DNA from 3 places in the Metabacillus litoralis genome. Region 3 is predicted to be linked to each of the others. Evidence: riboswitches for the same ligand, from Rfam matches in the RefSeq annotation. Region 3 holds a riboswitch; each other region holds the start of a gene.

Region 1 (4,258 bases), 1.6 Mb from region 3:
ACTCTTCTTATTATGTCATAGTTTTTCTTAGTGTCAACGCTATTTTCTGTGTATACGCGTAATAGAGCTAACGATCTTTCGGGCTCTTTACATAACCTATTCCATCTAGGGAAAAGTAAAATGAAAAGAAATGGGGGATAATCAAATGGGAATAAAAGACATATTACAACTAGAAAAGCCGCTACTTATCCTTCTTTTTGGTGTTTTACTTTCACATTTAGGAACATATTTGGTTACACCGATGCTTCCCATTATTTTAAAAACAGATGCAGGTTTATCCATTGGCCAAATTGGAATTGTGTTAGCTAGTATTGCCATTGCTTTTCAGGTCGGGAGTGTGGCCGGAGGAGTTTTAGCTGATCGTATTGGTCGCGGATTTACGATAGGACTTGGAGCTTTGATTGCTGCTTGTGGACTTATTGGGTTTGGTTTATTCACGCAGTTTTCTCTTTTGATAGTGACTGCTATTACGATGGGATTTGGTACTGGATTAAATGCTCCTTCAACAAAAGCAGCCATCGCAGCTTTTGCTTCTTCTGAGAACCTGACAACAGCTTTTTCGATAAGAGGCATAGCTGCAAATATTGGGACAGGCTCGGCTGGATTAATTGTTTTTTTCCTTTTAACAGGAGCATCTAAAATGATCTTTTGGATTGCTGGTGGAATTTATATCCTTTTAGCACTACAAAGCTGGATTTTTCTCCCAAAGGGTTGCGGTGATGTGCCATGTGAGGGAATTCCTAAGGGAGCTTACAAACAGGCATTTCAAAACAAACCCTTTATGGTATTTAGCTTTGTAACGATTTTTATATGGGCTTTATATGCACAGCTATCACTTGCATTACCACTTAGAGCAACAGTTATTTTACCGGAGCCTAAAAATGTTGCGTTGATTTGGACAATTAATAGCTTAATTGTTATCTCATTACAAGGGTTGATTACAAAGCGAATTATTAGGAAAGTAGAGCCTCTAACTGCATTAGGTTTAGGGATTCTCTTCATAACGATTGGAATTGCCTCGTTATTTTTTGCACAATCCTTTTTCCATTTGATCCTTAGTGGAGGAGTCTTTGTTATTGGTGAAATGATGATTCTTCCTACAATAGACAGCACCATCTCACAATTGTCAAAAGGAGAATTAATCGGGTTGTTTTTTGCTTTATCAAATGTTGTTTACGGTTTAGGAGAAGCTGGTGGAAAATCAGCTGGTGGAAGAATTCTTGGAGTAGGAGAAAATACTTTAACACCTGTTTTCATATACACCACCTTAGGACTTGTACTAATAGTAGTTGTTACTTTTCTTAAAAAATGGAAGCCACTTAGACAATCGTTACAACAGGCTTCTTCAAAAGAAAACAAGCCTAAGGATGCACCCAGACTTCCAAGTGAACCTGGACAACATCGAACACATCCTGTAAACAGATGGGAACCAGAAGTGTTTTTTAGAAAAAAGCCACGAACAGAATGATGATATCAGATGCATAATCAAAATATTTTAGGTGAAAATCTTATTATAAAACAAAAGGAGGTTAGAAGCATGAGCGTTTATGAAAACTTTCCAGTCGCAAACTTAGATAGTGACCAATTAAACAAAATCATGAGTTTAGAAAAAGAATTAAGAAATGAAACAAACGAAAATATTGTGTTAATAGCATATGATGAAAAAGATGAAGGAATGGAATAAGTCACCATTTTTATTGTAACTTTTGTCACTTTATCCAACAATATGTTGAAATATCATTTTGCTTGCTTTAATATAATACCTATCAATTGATACCAACTTAAAATAGTATACGCTGTAAATTAAGATGCCGCTAAAGGCTTAATAGGGAATTCGGTGAAAATCCGGAACTGTCCCCGCAACTGTAAGTGTCGACGAAATAAGCAATCCACTGTATTGAAGCTTTGTTAAAAGTGATATATGGGAAGGGGCTTAAAGTAGAGTGAATCACAAGTCAGGAGACCTGTCTTAATTTATCAAGTTTCAGTTTCTTCGGGAGGTGAGAAGGTGAGACGAATGCAACCATATGAAATTTATTGGATTGCTTTCGTATTCCCTTTTCATCCGCTCAGTAAAGATCTGAGCGGATTTTTTTGTACTATCAAAAAGTATAAGATCTTATTCTTGAGTAAAATCTTTTGCATTTAACTTGGAGATTGTTTTTTAAAAAGACATATTTTAAGAGACAACCTAATACGTTTAGATGAGTAAACTAAATAGAGTTTAAGATTAGGTGCACTTCAGATATATGTAGTGCTTAAAAGGGAAGTCGGTGAAAATCCGACACGGTACCCGCCACTGTTATGGGAAGCCTTATAACATGATGTCACTGAATGCAACCGGGAAGACGTTATAAAGCTATGAACCTAAGTCAGGAGACCTGCCTAACTTTTAATACTGATACCTACGGGCATATAGGTAGACGTGTAGTAGAAAATGCTAGTCATTTGCCATTTTTTAATGCACCTCTGCCTATATAGAGGTGCATTTTTTATTTGAAAAAATTTTAATAGACTGGAAGTGTTAAGATGACGACTTGGAATCTTACAGAAACAAAGCACCATGTACTCATTTGTAACGGAAGCAGCTGTATGAGAAAAGGTGGAGAAGAAGCAACCCAGGCAATAAGAGAAGAAATCACAAACTTAGATTTGGATGCAAGCATTCATACAACAAGAACTCGTTGTAATGGTAGATGCAAAGATGCTTGTGTAATGGTGGTTTATCCGGAGGGAGTTTGGTATAAAGCTGCAACTCCAGAAATAGCTAAGAAGATTGTTCATGATCACTTAGTTGGTGGAAATGTGGTAGAAGACAGTGTGATCTACACATATGATAAAGACCATTTTTCCGCACCTGAAAATTCAGAATCGATTACAGGAATAGCTAAACCGCAGAAGAGTAACGTTTAATCGTTATTCATTTTGGAAGGAGGAATTTACTTGCTAGGAAAATTACTTGTGATCGGATTTGGCCCAGGAAGCTTTGAACATATGACAAAAAGGGCTCAAGATGCGATTCAAGAAAGTGACTGTATCATTGGATACAAAACATATGTTGAATTGATTCAGGACCTTTTAACAGATCAAGAGATTATTAGTACAGGAATGTCAGAGGAAGTAAGCCGTGCCCAAGCAGCTGTAAAACTTGCAGAAGAGGGCAAAACAGTCGCGGTCATATCAAGTGGTGATGCCGGAGTGTATGGAATGGCCGGACTAGTTTATGAAGTTTTAATTGAAAAAGGTTGGTCAGAAGAAACAGGTGTGAGTGTTGAAGTCATTCCGGGTGTTTCGGCTATTAATTCATGTGCATCGCTTTTAGGTGCTCCGATTATGCATGATGCATGCACAATCAGCCTCAGTGACCATTTAACTCCTTGGGAATTGATTGAAAAGCGTATTGATGCAGCTGCTCAGGCTGATTTTGTTATTACTCTTTATAATCCTAAAAGTGGTCGCCGAACAAGACAAATACAAGAGGCGCAACGGATTTTATTAAGTTATCGTTCACCATTAACACCAGTTGGACTTGTAAAAAGTGCGTATCGTGACAGACAGCATATCGTTATTACAGATCTTGAGCATATGCTTGATTATGATATCGGAATGCTTACAACGGTTGTGATTGGAAATTCATCAACATTTTTATATGACAATAAAATGATTACGCCAAGAGGTTATCAACGTAAGTATACGTTAAATACAACTGAGCAGAGATTAAAGCCACATGAGCGTCTTCGACATGAAAACGAACCATGGGCATTACATAAAGGTATTAACGATATGCCACCAACTAAAAAAGCAAAAGCAACGAAAGAAAAAGATAGTTCTTTGCAACTTGCGTTAGAAGCGTTGCAAAAAGTTAAGGGTAATACAGCTTCTTCCATTAACGAAGAAAAGGCTCAAATTTCTGTAAACAACCCGATTACATCGATTTTTGAATTAGCCGTCAGCCCTGGTATTGCAAATAAAAAATTCACTCCAAAACAGATGATGACTCTTGCAGAAGTGACAGGGGACGATGGTTCAATGGAGTATACACCACATCATCAAATTCTGTTACGAATACCTACTAGTGAACCGGAAGTGATCACCGAAAAACTTAAAGATGTTGGATTTCTATTAGAACCAATTGGTGATGTTTTTCAAATCAAGGCTTGTGATTTTTGTGAAGGAGAAAAGAAAGATTCCATTCCATATGCAGAGGAGCTTCATGAAAAGTTAAGTGGGCTAGATTTACCAAAAGAATTAAAGGTAG
Region 2 (4,258 bases), 1.6 Mb from region 3:
GTCTTTTTCACATGCTGCAGTAAAGAATAAAATTGTTGAGAACACGATCAGCAGAAAGGTTTTCATTTTTGACAAAGCGTTACACCTCCAATTGTTTTTCTAATACGATCATCCATAAATGGGAAACGCCCCTCCAAATGGAGAGGGCATTTCATTTCGTTATATTTCATTTCGTTATTGTTGTTGTCTTTTTCTAACATACAAACTAGTTATTCCTATAATAAGTAAAGCAAGACCAATTAATGCCATGTTATAGCTTTGGGTAGCAGTATTTGGTAGAGGATAACCTTTCGTTTTTTCTGGTTGATCATTTTTAGTCGTACTAATATTTTCAGATGTATCTTTATCAACATCGTCCTTCACTACAACAGGAGTTTCATTGTTGTCAGCAGGAGTCTCTGTGTTTTTCTTTTCAAGATTTAGGCTATATAAAGATCCTTTTCCATTTAAAAATAATTGATACGCAACAATTCCTCTATAGCCTTGATCTGTTGTAAATGAGTCACTAGTGTCTCCACCTTGCCAATCAAAGCCACCATCATTATTTTGGTAGGAAAGCAAAAAGTCGATTAAACTAACACCGTCTTTTGAGAACAGACTACTATGTGAATCAATTGATAATGCCGATAGCGCAATAACTAGTTGTGCAGCTGTTGAGCTGTTATCAATTTTTGAATTTTTGTATTGAGCTGATAGATATTTTACAGCTTCATCTACGGCACTCTTCACATCCGCGTTTGATTCAACATATGGAGCAAGTGCAGTTAATACCATAGCCGTTGTATCACTGTCACTCGTTGCTTCACCACTCCATGTCCAGCCACCATCATCGTTTTGGTTCTTCAGCAATTCATTGACCAATGCTTCTCGCGTCCATTTAGCTGAAGATGGAACTTCAAAGTTAGCACTATCTAATGCAATAAGGGCATAAGCTACCCCATTTAATCCCTGCTTTGTTACATTTCCATTATAGATAGCTTGAACAAGATTATACCCTTCGATATTTGTTGGATCTTCACCTGCTGCTAAAGCACCCAATGTTAGTCGCTCATAATCTGTAATTTTTGAAAAACTTCCTTGACGTTCGGTTAATTGTTTTTTCAAGTTTGCTAGATAGCTAGCCGGCAATGTTTTTCCTGCCTTTTTCAAAGCCACTGCCTGCCAGTCTCCAACCTCTTGTTTTAAAACATATTGACTCGCTGCATTTATTGCATTATTAAGGGCAGCTTGATCAAATTTCTCAACTGGCTGTTGTTCCTCTTCAGGTTGCTGCTCTTCCTCTGTAGGTTCTTCTGCCGGTGTTTCCCAAGATTCATATTTTAATGTTACTTTATCAGCTTTTTGAAGCTTGTAACTGTCAACTCCAACTGATGCCATCTCATCATTGACATAAAATGCCCAATAATAAGTACCTTCAGCAGCTAATCCTCCGATACTTGTAATCATCACGCCATATTCAGATGTTTCATATTCGATGTTTTCTTGTCCGTAACCAATCTTTAATAAATCAAATGCAGTTGGTTGATCAATGAACGCAATTGATGAAGGCTCAGGTAAAATCACATGATCTTTATTACCAACTATTTGCAGTGACACGCTATTTTCAGAAGGCTTTGTCCAATCAGTATAACGAAAGCTTATCTCGTCACCCTCTTGTACAACATAACTGTCTGCGCCAACTTGTGCTTGAACACCATTAACATAAAATGCCCAATAATATGGGTCGGTTGCTTTTAATCCGTTAATACCTGTGATAAAAACTCCATATTCCCCTTCAGTATACTCAATCTGGCTCTCGCCAACAGCTTGAACAAGTACATCAAATGCAGTTGTATCCTCTGCAAATGTATAGTTTGTTTCATCTAGTAATAGTTCATTGTTATTCCCAACAACTGATATTGTTTCCCCTTCTGCAGCAAATACAGTTGTCTGAAAGGTGCTAACGAATAAGGTAGAAACGAAAAGGACAGATAATATAATATGCTTTACTTTGTTGAACAACGTGTTCTCTCCTATCTATAAAAATTTATTGAGGCAAAAAAAAAGCCTCTATGTAAGAGGATTGCAGTCGTTAAGAAAAAAATGTCTTTTCTTAACACCCTCCTATCCGCGTAGTACGAGGTAAAAAAATAGGCAGGTCTCCTGACTTATGATCAACATCCTCACAGCCTTCCCATCTTATAGACAGTGGCAAATTTGTAAAGACTCTCATTTACAGTGGCGGGACCGCGCCGGACTTTCACCAGACTTCCCTTTTCATGATAGGATAATACTACCAACCTATTTTTATCATATTCATTTTAACTGTTTTAATCATAGTCTAGTATGAAAATGGTGTCAATATATGTAGGAGTCTGCATATATATGGTAGAAACTACAAAAAATCCATTTTTCCTTTCATTCATATAATATAGCGTTATTTATTCCCTGGTTGACTCAAAAAGAAAAAGCCATGATCTTTGAATCATGATCATGACTTTTTCGCTTATTTTGTTTCTCTATGCACTGTATATTTCTTTAATCGTGGGCAATATTTTTTAAGTTCAATTCGATCGGGGTTATTACGCTTATTTTTTGTTGTAATATAATTCCGATCACCAGTTTCTGTACATGCTAATGTAATTTTTACTCTCATTAAGATTTCCTCCTTGGAAAAATAAAATTAATTTTCTGCAGTAAAAGCTGGAAGAGGATCGTTAAAAGAAGACCAATCCTGTTTCATTTCATCGTTTGTTAATAAGCATTCATCTAGAGCTTTTTCAATCAATTCACGGTTCATGCCGATCCCAATCATAACAAGCTCTGTTAATCGATCACCGTATGTGTTATCCCACTTTGCTAATAACTCAGGTTCTTCTTTTAAAAATTGATCCTGCTCTGCCTTTGAATAAGAAGCAATCCAATTTCCTGCTCCCTGAATGATAATAGAGGGACCAGCCTGTGAGAGAAGTCCTGTTATATCATTACGTGAAGCAAGCCAGAAAAACCCCTTAGCCCTAACGACGTCGACAGGCCAATTTTCAAGCCAAGTCATAAACCTTTCAGGATGAAACGGTATTTTCCTCTTATATACAAAAGAGGTGATTCCGTATTCCTCTGTTTCAGGTATATGTTCGTGCATAAGCTCTTGTATCCACCCTGCGGATTGGCTAGCTTGTTCGAAATCAAAAAGGTTCGTATCTAAAATTCTTGTGATTGGTACCTTTGAAAAAATAGATTCAATGATTGTGGCATCAGGATTCAATTTATGGAGAACCGCTTTTAATTCATCTATATCTTCTCGCTCTACTAAATCTAATTTGTTTAATACAAGAATGTTAGCAAATTCTATTTGATCAATTAACAAATCTACTACCTCCCTTGTATCTGTTGGATCTATTGCTTCGTTACGGTCAAGCAGACTCTCCCCAGAGGAATAGTCAAGCCAAAACCGATAAGCATCTACAACAGTTACCATTGCATCTAGTTCACATATTTCAGTTAAGTTTGTCCCTAATTCTTCATCTATATATGTGAATGTCTGGGCTACAGGAATAGGCTCAGAAATACCGGATGATTCAATAACCAGATAATCTAAATGCCCTTGTTTCACTAATTTTTTCACCTCTATAATGAGGTCTTCTCTCAGTGTACAGCATATACAGCCATTCTGAAGCTCAACAAGATTCTCCTCCGTACGGGAAAATCCACCTTGTTTAATAAGTAAGGCATCAATATTCACTTCACTCATATCATTAACTATAACGGCTATTCTCCTATTATCTTTGTTACTTAAGAGGTGATTTAATAATGTCGTTTTTCCAGCACCTAAATAGCCACTTAAGACCGTTACTGGTATCTTTCTATTTTCCATGTCATCCTCCTACACAAAACAAAATGATTACGATTTATAATTTATAATTTTATGTAACTTATCAGAAAAAAACACAAAAAACAAATCGTAACAGTTACGTTTTATATATTATACTATCTTCCGTCGATATGCAATAAGTTTAATAAAAAAGTTTTAAAAAGAGAATTTCGGGAATAACATAAATAAGAAAGGCTGACACCTAAATGCCAGCCTTTCTGTTTCTATTATAAATTCACACGCATAACGCGACCATTAAATTTTTGTGCCCAGTAACCACTAGACATATTAGCGATTGCAACACCAGTCGAGCTTTGAGAACCAATGAATTTACCGCCACCTACATAAATACCAACATGTCCATCTTTTTTATATGTATCAAAGAATACCATATCTCCAGGTTGCATG
Region 3 (4,258 bases):
ACATATATGTTAAAGGAAATGGATTGATCAATATGTTGCTGTCTTGCAGCATTTTGTTTGATGCTCCATTTTTGATCAATAAAATAGGCCGATTTATAATACCAAGTTGTTTCAGAATTCAAATCTGGAACAGTAACTGGAATCTTATAATCTTTCTTCTCTTCTGAGTAAACCTTTTGGAATATTGGATCAATACTCGCTGTACTGCCTGCAATAATTGAAGTTGATGCATTTGGCGCAACTGCCATTAAATAGCTGTTACGTATTCCATGACTTTGAACATCTTCCTTTAGAGTATCCCAATCTAAATCACTATTATTTGAGGAATAGCCTCTTTTATCGAAGTAGGAGCCTGTTTCCCAGTCGGAGCCTTTATATACAGGATAAGCGCCTTTGTCTTTTGAAAGCTCCATGCTAGCTTGAATCGTTAGATAAGAAATTCTTTCATATAGCTTGTCCGCGTAGGAAACAGCTTCCTCGTTTTCCCATTTTAATTGCTTTAGGGCAAGAAGATGATGCCAGCCGAATGTTCCTAAACCAATTGCTCTATATTTTTCATTTGTTAATCTAGCTTGAAGAACAGGAATGGTATTAAGATCAATAACATTGTCCAGCATTCTTACTTGGATAGGAATAAGTTTTTCTAAAACATCATTTGTAACAGCTTTTGCAAGGTTAATAGAGGAAAGGTTACATACAACAAAATCACCTGGTGTTTTTACTGTAATGATTTTTCCATCCTCAGTGAATTGCTCTTCAACTGTTGTAGGACTTTGATTCTGTGTGATTTCTGTGCACAAATTGCTGCAATAAATCATTCCTTGGTGTGAGTTGGCATTCTTGCGGTTTACCTCATCTCGATAGAACATATATGGCGTACCAGCCTCTAACTGACTGATCATAATTCGCTTCATAATATCAATCGCAGGGACCTTTTCCTTAGATAACTGTTCATTTTGAACACATTCCCAATAGCGTTCTCTGAAGCTTCCTTGTCCTTTTTGTTCATCATAATAATCTTCGATGCTAAAGCCCATTACTTTACGAACTTCATGGGGATCAAATAGGTACCAATCACCACGTGCTTCAACCTGCTCCATAAATACATCAGGAATACACACACCAGTAAATAAGTCATGTGTCCGCATTCTTTCATCACCATTGTTCAGCTTAGAATCAAGAAATGAAAAGATATCTTTATGCCACACATCCAAGTAAACAGCGATGGCTCCCTTACGCTGACCTAATTGATCAACGCTAACAGCAGTGTTGTTAAGCTGCTTCATCCATGGAATAACACCAGAAGACACGCCTTTGAACCCGCGGATATCACTACCACGGCTTCGAATTTTTCCTAGATATGCACCAACACCTCCACCAGATTTTGAAAGATTGGCAATATCAGTGTTACTATCAAAAATTCCTTGTAAACTATCATCGATTGTATCAATAAAACAACTCGATAATTGACCAACAGGTTTTCCTGCATTTGATAAAGTAGGTGTTGCAACGGTCATATAAAGGTTGCTCATTGCCCAATACGCCTGTTTTATAAGCTCAAGACGATGATCTTTGTTTTCATTTGCCATTAATGTCATTGCAATAATAATAAAACGCTCTTGAGGCAGTTCATATGTTTGTTTACTAAAATCACGTGTTAAATAACGATCTGCTAATGTTCTTAGGCCAATATATGTAAAGAGGTTATCATTTTCCGGCTTAATAAAGGAACCAATTTGTGAAAGTTCACTTTGAGAATATTGTTCAAGAAGCTTAGAGCTATAGAGTCCTTTTGAAACGAGAGTGTTCACTAAATCATAAAAATCTCCATATTTTTGCTTTTTATCATAACCTCTGTTTTCTGCAGCTTCTTTATACAGTTTTGATAAGTAGATTTGCGCACAAAAGTATGTCCATTCTGGCTCTTGTTCATTTATATTTGACAAGCCTTCTAGAATGAGTAAATTAGTAAGTTGATCTGTAGTATAAGACTCTCTTTGTACGATCGTGTTTTGGATTCGTGTTAAGTAGTCATCTATATGTAAAGAAGGGAAGTTTTGATGAATGCTTTCAATGTATGAAGTTAATTTGGATATGTCAAATGCTTCCTGGTCGTTTTTGTTGTTATAAATAATAGGGGATGTTGATGTTGCGATGCTCATAAAATATTCCTCCATCTGTTGAATTAGTAACACAGGGAGAGAGATAAAACGACAGAGGAGAGTTCAAGGCAAAAAGAGCCTCAATGATCAGCTATCGTCTCACCTTCTCAGTCCCCGAAGAAATTGAAACTTCCACAAGATATAGGTAGGTCTCCTGACTTATGCTCGTCCTACTATGAGTCCTTCCCATACCTAATATGTACAGTGGATTTCTCAATTCGTCACATTTACAGTTGCGGGGACAGTTCTGGAATTGCACCAGATTCCCTTTTCAGCCTTAATTGGCACCTGAATCTTGTAAAATACAATATATAGTTTTATGTTTTGGTTGATAAATCAATATATAGTTATAATTAGATATATTTCCATGATATAGCACATATACAAAATAATCAACCAATTGTTTTCGTTTGTCGAAAATTATCTAGTTTGATAGAAACTTGTAAAGGAAAGGGGGCTGTCAAAATAATGACAGCCCCTTTCTTTATACACGTTTACTAAAAAATCCATATATAACTGTTAATATTGGTGAGAGATATAAAAAGAACGCAAATGGTAAAAATGCTAAAACGGGTACACCAAGTGTTTGAGCGAAGAAAGCTCCACTAACTCCCCATGGAATTAAGGGATTAAGTAATGTTCCGGCATCTTCAAGTGTTCGTGATAAATATTTGCGGTCAAGCTTGATTTTATCGTAAAGACCTTTAAATGATTGACCTGGGATAAGAATTGATAAGTATTGTTCACCGGTTAATAGGTTTACGCCAAACGATGAAGCGGCAGTTGATAAAATAAGCTGTCCCTTTGATTGTATACGGTCAATTAATCCATTTAATAGTGTAGGGATAATGCGTAATGCATTAAGTAATCCACCGAAGGCAAAGGCAATTAAGATAAGTGAGATGGACCACATCATTGATTGTAGGCCACCCCGGTTTAGCATATTACTAACCTGTTCATTTTCTATAGAATAAGAAGTTCCATTTTGTAAAACTGTTAGAAATTCATTCAGCATTAATCCTTGAAAAACGATGGCTGTTATTCCTGCTGTTATAATACCAATCACTAAAGATGGGATAACTGCAACTCTTTTTATAGCGAGAATAATGACTATAAGAGGTGAAAACAATGTGATGATGCTAATGTTAACTTGAGATTCTATAATAGTTATCATGTTTTTCATGTCATCTATTGACGTAAAGTCAATAGGTGTGACCCGACCTAAAATAAAAAAGATCACGGCTGCAATTAGAATGCTAGGTAAAGTAGTGAATGTCATATGTCTTATATGAGTAAACAAATCTACAGATGAAACACCAGAAGCGAAGTTTGTTGTATCGGACATTGGAGACATTTTGTCACCAAAGCATGCGCCTGAAATGATAGCTCCAGCAACCCATTCAATTGGTAAGCCTGCTGCCATACCTGCTCCCATTAAAGCAACACCAATTGTACTAACTGTTGTAAAGGAGCTTCCTACTAAACTTGAAATGACCATACATGAAAAAAGGGAGGTCATTAATAAGTATTCTGGATTAATAACAGTTAAAGCATAAACCATAACTGTTGGAATTGTCCCACTACTCATCCAAGCACCAATTAATACACCTATAAGTGCCAATATAATAATAGGTTGAATTCCATTTTGTATTCCTTGGACAATACCTGTCTCTAATTCTTTCCATTTGAATTTATGAAGTAAGCCAATGATTGAGATTAGAACTAAACAAACAAGTAAGGCAATATGTGGTTCTGTTTTTAATACAAATAAACTGGCAAATATCGTTGCTAATACTAGTAACAAAACTAGTAACGATTGTTGAAAGGTAAAGGTTTTTATTTGATCATTCATGATATACTCCTTTATAGCTTGAACGCTTTTGTGCTTTTTCGTACAAAAGTATTATACCAATCTAGTTTTTTCTGTCAATCAAATTAAGAAAATGATTAAATAGATAAAGATATTTTGTGTTTTGTTTTATTGATATACTATTCTTTGGAATTGAAGTGCATCAAAATAGACCAATGGATTACCATTGGTCTTAAACATCACTCTATATTGTTCTAGCCATTACTTTTAGATTTTCGGATGTTTC

The links. Region 3 has a riboswitch for cobalamin ahead of D9842_RS23785 (ribonucleoside-diphosphate reductase subunit alpha). Riboswitches for the same ligand answer to the same signal wherever they lie in the genome.
Region 1: another riboswitch for cobalamin. It lies ahead of D9842_RS05870 ((2Fe-2S) ferredoxin domain-containing protein); the one in region 3 lies ahead of D9842_RS23785 (ribonucleoside-diphosphate reductase subunit alpha).
Region 2: another riboswitch for cobalamin. It lies ahead of D9842_RS16170 (DUF4430 domain-containing protein); the one in region 3 lies ahead of D9842_RS23785 (ribonucleoside-diphosphate reductase subunit alpha).

The regions. Positions count from the first base shown of each region.
Region 1 is NZ_CP033043.1:1,231,170-1,235,427, forward strand. Features, by position in the region: gene D9842_RS05865 (MFS transporter) at 146-1,468, shown strand; gene D9842_RS25690 (hypothetical protein) at 1,538-1,684, shown strand; cobalamin riboswitch at 1,790-1,986, shown strand; cobalamin riboswitch at 2,216-2,403, shown strand; gene D9842_RS05870 ((2Fe-2S) ferredoxin domain-containing protein) at 2,530-2,913, shown strand; gene cobJ (precorrin-3B C(17)-methyltransferase) at 2,995-4,258, shown strand, end outside.
Region 2 is NZ_CP033043.1:3,239,762-3,244,019, forward strand. Features, by position in the region: gene D9842_RS16165 (DUF4430 domain-containing protein) at 1-66, opposite strand, end outside; gene D9842_RS16170 (DUF4430 domain-containing protein) at 175-2,001, opposite strand; cobalamin riboswitch at 2,116-2,299, opposite strand; gene rpmG (50S ribosomal protein L33) at 2,486-2,635, opposite strand; gene D9842_RS16180 (GTP-binding protein) at 2,663-3,853, opposite strand; gene D9842_RS16185 (coiled-coil domain-containing protein) at 4,078-4,258, opposite strand, start outside.
Region 3 is NZ_CP033043.1:4,852,227-4,856,484, forward strand. Features, by position in the region: gene D9842_RS23785 (ribonucleoside-diphosphate reductase subunit alpha) at 1-2,162, opposite strand, end outside; cobalamin riboswitch at 2,290-2,469, opposite strand; gene nhaC (Na+/H+ antiporter NhaC) at 2,647-4,014, opposite strand; gene D9842_RS23795 (globin-coupled sensor protein) at 4,217-4,258, opposite strand, start outside.